2 linked regions of the Sporosarcina pasteurii genome follow. The protein of the gene in region 2 interacts with the protein of the main gene of each other region in a pairwise test. Links are inferred from orthologs where the notes say so. Each region holds a gene or a part of one and is shown on either strand. Other genes may lie near its edges.

Evidence for each region. The genes of interacting proteins can lie anywhere in the genome.
Region 1: the proteins of ligA (region 2) and leuS interact in binary tests that used the Escherichia coli proteins (3 or more experiments, as listed by UniProt). The link is inferred for Sporosarcina pasteurii from one-to-one orthologs.

What each region holds. Positions count from the first base shown.
Region 1 is NZ_CP160452.1:808,336-811,424, forward strand. The notes cover bases 1-3,010. They hold leuS (leucine--tRNA ligase), read left to right. Parts: upstream 1-303; coding sequence 304-2,718; downstream 2,719-3,010. Other genes in these bases: AB1H92_RS03685 (NAD(P)/FAD-dependent oxidoreductase), read right to left, coding at 2,777-3,010. In the rest of the region: more of AB1H92_RS03685, read right to left, coding at 3,011-3,089.
Region 2 is NZ_CP160452.1:2,824,213-2,827,255, forward strand. The notes cover bases 80-3,043. They hold ligA (NAD-dependent DNA ligase LigA), read right to left. Parts: upstream 2,585-3,043; coding sequence 575-2,584; downstream 80-574. Other genes in these bases: AB1H92_RS13620 (CamS family sex pheromone protein), read right to left, coding at 80-575; pcrA (DNA helicase PcrA), read right to left, coding at 2,607-3,043. Outside these bases: more of AB1H92_RS13620, read right to left, coding at 1-79. UniProt on the Escherichia coli protein: DNA ligase that catalyzes the formation of phosphodiester linkages between 5'-phosphoryl and 3'-hydroxyl groups in double-stranded DNA using NAD as a coenzyme and as the energy source for the reaction.

The DNA.
Region 1 (3,089 bases), 2.0 Mb from region 2 along the record:
AATTTCGTTAATTCGGGTAAGATAGGAGCAAATGTATAAGTTTGCTTTGAAGAGGAATAGTAATCTGTAACGAACACTTTCAGAGAGTCGGCGGTTGGTGGAAGCCGGTAGTGGACAAATAGACGAACTCGCCTTAGAGCATGCATGAGTGAAAATTAGTAACTTATGCCGTTATCCGCGTTAAGGAGACAAGTTGGACGATTCGTCGTCAATTTGGGTGGTACCGCGGGAGTTTGCAAAAAATCTCGTCCCTTCTTTTTTTAGGGACGGGATTTTTTATTTTTAAGGAGGAATTAATGAATCATGAGTTACAATCACGGTCAAATTGAGAAAAAGTGGCAACAGTATTGGGAGGAAAATAAAACGTATAAAATGACGAACGATCCGTCGAAACCAAAGTTTTATGCGCTTGATATGTTCCCATATCCATCGGGTGCTGGACTTCATGTTGGTCATCCGCTTGGTTATATTGCGACAGATATTTTAAGTTCATTCAAACGGAAACAAGGGTATAACGTGCTCCATCCAATGGGCTGGGATGCTTTTGGTTTGCCTGCCGAGCAATATGCACTCGATACCGGTAATGACCCTGCTGAATTTACAGCGAAGAACATTGCAACGTTTAAGCGTCAAATGAAAGATCTTGGCTTTTCATATGACTGGGATCGTGAAATTAATACAACAGATCCGTCTTATTATAAATGGACACAATGGATTTTTATTCAATTGTATAAAAAAGGTTTAGCATATGTTGATGAAGTCGATGTAAACTGGTGCCCAGCATTAGGTACGGTTCTTGCGAATGAAGAAATTATCGATGGACTATCTGAACGTGGCGGACACCCAGTAGAACGTCGTCCAATGCGTCAGTGGGTACTTCGCATAACAGAGTATGCCGATAGACTTCTTGAGGATCTAGATGACCTAGATTGGCCTGAAAGTTTGAAAGATATGCAGCGTAACTGGATTGGGCGTTCAGAAGGTGCTGAATTAACATTTGAAATTGAGGGAACGGATAAAAGTTTCAAAGCATTTACAACGCGTCCAGATACAATCTTTGGTGCAACGTACGCGGTATTAGCACCTGAACATAAATTGGTCAAAGAAATTACGACAGAAATGCAAAAAGAAGCGGTAGAAGCTTATTTGCAAGAAGTGAAACTAAAGAGTGACTTAGAACGTACAGATTTAGCGGATGAAAAGACAGGTGTATTTACAGGCGCTTATGCGATCAATCCGGCAAGTGGCGAAAGGATGCCAATTTGGATTGCTGACTATGTTCTTGTGTCTTACGGGACGGGCGCAATTATGGCAGTTCCTGCACATGACGAGCGTGACTTTGAATTTGCAACGAAGTTCGATTTGCCGATTGTTGAAGTTGTTGAAGGCGGAGATATTTCAAAAGAAGCGTATGTTGGAGATGGACCGCATGTCAATTCGGATTTCTTAAACGGACTTCAGAAAGAAGAAGCGATTGAAAAAGCAATTGCTTGGTTTGTTGAACAAGGTAAAGGCGAAAAGAAAATTTCTTATCGTTTACGTGACTGGCTATTTTCCAGACAGCGATATTGGGGAGAACCTATCCCAATTATTCATTGGGAAGATGGCACAATGACGGCATTGGACGAGTCTGAATTACCATTAGAATTACCGAAAACGTCAAATATCAAACCGAGCGGAACGGGTGAATCACCGCTTGCAAATATTGACGACTGGGTAAATGTTGTAGATCCTGAAACAGGCATGAAAGGCCGTCGTGAAACGAATACGATGCCACAATGGGCAGGTAGCTGCTGGTACTACTTACGTTATATCGATCCAAATAATGATGAGATGATCATTGACCCAGAACTGGCTGAACGTTGGTTGCCGGTAGACATTTATGTCGGTGGGGCAGAACATGCTGTACTTCACTTATTGTACGCACGATTCTGGCATAAAGTGTTATACGATATCGGCGTAGTGAAAACGAAAGAACCTTTCCAAAAATTATTTAACCAAGGAATGATTTTAGGTGAAGGTAACGAGAAAATGTCTAAATCAATCGGAAATGTGATTAACCCGGATGACATCGTTCATTCACACGGTGCGGATACACTTCGCCTGTACGAAATGTTTATGGGTCCGCTTGACGCATCAAAAGCATGGTCAACAAATGGACTTGACGGTGCAAGACGTTTCCTAGACCGTATTTGGCGTCTATTTATGAATGAAGACGGTACGCTTAGCGAAAAAATTAGCGGTGAGCCGGGCGGTGCACTTGAAAAAGTGTATCATCAGACGGTGAAAAAAGTAACGGATGATTATGAAGTGATGCACAATAATACTGCCATTTCCCAAATGATGGTGTTTATAAATGAATGTTATAAAGTTGATCAAGTGCCGACTGCATATGCGGAAGGGTTTGTGAAGTTAATTTCTCCAATCACACCACATCTTGCGGAAGAGTTATGGGAGAAACTCGGTCATACGGATACAATTACGTATGAAGCATGGCCTACGTATGACGAGTCAAGATTAGTAGATGATACAGTTGAAATTGCCGTTCAAATTAACGGGAAAGTTCGTGCACGCATTGAAGTTGCGAAAGACAGCACGAAAGAAGAGCTTGAACAAATTGCGTTAGAAGATGAGAAAGTAAAAGAGTTTATAGCTGGTAAAGAAGTGAAGAAAATTATCGGTATTCCAGGAAGACTTGTGAATATCGTCGCACCATAATTCTCTAATCAAAAAACGCGTATCCTGAGTAGGGTACGCGTTTTTTATTGATAAGTAGTTAGAGAAGCGCAGCATATTGACCTGCGTTCATACCTGCAATTCTCCCGGTGACAAGTGCAGATGTTATATTATACCCGCCTGTATAGCCGTGGATATCTAAGATTTCACCACAAAAGTAGAGGCCATCTTTCTTTTTGGAAGCCATCGTTTTTGGAACGATTTCTTTGGTTGAAACACCGCCTCCTGTCACGAAGGCCCTTTCAATAGGTTGCGTACCATTTACTTCTAAAGTAAAAGATTTAAGTAAACGAGCGAGTGCCCGTAATTTTTCAGAAGATAAGGCGGCCCCAATTTCAGTTGGATCAATTGTA
Region 2 (3,043 bases):
GAAATAGCCGTCTCTTTTCCAGCTCTTGCATAATAAATGGAGTTCATGGCCAATCCGATAGATATACCATCTAAGCGGACTTTGTTTTCTTTCGTCATGACAAGATAGTTTTGCTCTACAATATGCGCTAAATAAATGGGCGCTTTGTCTGCAATTTCATCATCTTTCATTTTAGCTGTAACCGCCGGGTTAAGTCCTTCTGGATTATCTTCAGATTTTCTACGAATCCAAGACATGGCCATTTCTTGCGTTATATATTGTCCTTCTTGAAAGAAGTGATCGTCTGGCGAAAATCGTTGTGTAGAGAGACGTAAAAGTCCCTCTTCCACTTCTCTCATATCATATTTTGTATGAATATTGTTAACTATAAGCCCCCGACTTGCACTTTTCTTGAATGGGAGAAGCGTTCGGTAATATTCACCTTTTAGCTGAACATCAGGAATAATAACTGTTTCTTCAGCCGCTTCCTCAGTATCCTGTACCACTTCATCGTCACTTTTATCGATTCCAGGGACACAGCCGGAAATCATTAACACTGCAACGAGTCCTAGTATCGTTAATAATCTTCTCATCATTAAATTTCCCCTAACGCTTCTATGAGTTGCGCTTCATCCCAAACGGTAATTTCTAGCTCTTGTGCACGGACAAGTTTAGATCCCGCTGCTTCCCCAGCGACAACGATGTCTGTATTTTTACTAACACTTCCTGTTACTTTCCCGCCAAGTGCTTCAATTTGCTTTTTCGCTTCTCCGCGTGTCATTTCATAGAGTTTACCTGTTAAAACGATTGTTTTGCCAACAAATGGCCCTTCGCTTGGGACATCTTCTTGCGTCAATCCTTTATACCTTAAGTTTAAGCCTGTGCTTTCTAATTTTTGGATGACCGAAAGTACATCTTCGTTATTAAAATAAGTCGTCACAGATTCTGCTACTTTGTCGCCAATTTCATGAATCGAAACAAGTTTTTCTTCGTCAGCTTGCATCAGTGCTTCAAGTGTGCCAAATTCTTCAGCTAAAATCGTAGCGGCATTCACCCCAACATGACGAATCCCTAAACCAAATAACAGTTTTTCTAATGAATTTTCTTTCGATTGTTCAATTGCCGTTAATAAATTAGAGACAGATTTTTCGCCCATACGCTCTAGCTCAATTAATTGCTCTCGGGTTAAAGCATATAAATCGGCTACATCATAGACAAGCTCCGCGCGGTACAATTGCTCAACAATGCGCTCGCCAATCCCTTCAATATTCATCGCGTTCCGTGAAACGAAGTGGATGATTGCTTCTTTCATCTGCGCAGGACATTGTGGATTCACACAGCGTAATGCGACTTCTTCATCTAAGCGAACAAGTTCAGAGTCGCATTCCGGACAATTTTCGGGCATTGCAAATGGCATTTCATCGCCAGTTCGACTTTCGATTATCGGTGCAACGACTTCTGGAATAATGTCTCCAGCTTTTCGAATAATGACCGTGTCGCCAATCCGAATATCTTTTTCTTTAATTAAGTCCTCGTTGTGTAAGGAAGCCCGTCCAACTGTTGTCCCATCAACGAGGACTGGTTCAAGAATTGCGGTCGGTGTGACGACACCTGTTCTACCTACACTTAATTCGACATCTGTTAGCTTTGTCATCACTTCTTCAGCCGGGAACTTATAAGCGATTGCCCATCTCGGATTACGTGCTGTAAATCCAAGTTGTTCCTGGTCTTCAAATGAATCAACTTTGACAACGATGCCATCAATTTCATAATCCAAAGAGGTCCTTTTTTCAGTCCATTCTTCGATGTATGAAATGACTTCATCGATATTGGCACATCGACGTCTTTCTTTATTCGTTTGGAAGCCCAATGTATGTGTGTAATCTAATGCATCAGAATGGCTATCGACGCCATATTCGCTGCCATCTCCGCCTATTCCGTAAACAAAAATGGCTAAGTTTCTACTCGCCGCAATCTTCGGATCTAGTTGACGAAGTGATCCTGCCGCCGCATTTCGAGGGTTAGCAAATCGTTCTTCTCCCGCCTCGTCACGTGCTTCGTTGAGTTTGACGAAAGAACCTTTTGGCATATAAGCTTCTCCCCGTACTTCAAGAGATACGGGTTCTTGGAGACGCAGCGGAACGGTACGAATTGTTTTCAAGTTTTCCGTAATATCTTCGCCGACCGTCCCATCACCACGGGTTGCGCCTTGTACAAATCGCCCATCTACATATCTAAGCGAAATGGCTAAGCCATCGATTTTTAATTCGCAAATATAGGAAACGTTTGGCGATGTTGCTTCTTGGACGCGTCTGTCGAAATCACGTAAGTCTTGCTCATTAAAGGCATTCGCTAAACTTAGCATCGGATTTTCGTGCGTGACTTTACCGAAACCTGAAAGTATCTCGCCACCAACGCGTGCTGTTGGTGAATCTGGAAACCGTAAATCTGGATGCTCTGTTTCGATTGCCAGTAGTTCTTGAAACAACTCATCATAAGCTGCATCGGAAACGAGTGGTTTATCGAGCGTATAATAAGCATGAGCGTACTTATGGAGGAGACGATTTAACTCTTCCACTCGCTTTTCAAGTTCAATTCTATCCATTCATCTGTTCCTCCTAAATCTTTCACACCTTTTCAATTGGAGCAAATTTTGCTAATAAACGTTTAATACCAATTGGGTCTGGAAATGCGATATCGAGCTCTATCTCTTCTCCCGATCCCGTTATACTGACAACCATTCCCGTGCCCCATTTTTTATGGTTCGCTTTATCGCCAACGCGCCAGCCCATCTTCTCGCCACCACTTGCTTGATAGGCAGGTCTTTTCACAGCCGAACGTCTAGCAGGCGCTTTTGAACGGCTTTGTATTCCGCCGCCGAATGAAACAGCATGATCGTCAGATAGGTTTTCAATAACCTCTTCAGAAATCTCCCCGATAAATCTAGATGGTTGATTATAGCTTGAACGCCCGTAAAGCATTCTATAACGCGCCGACGTTAGATAAAGCTTTTGTTCGGCACGCGTAATGCCTACATACGCAAGTCTTCTTTCTTCTTCCATTT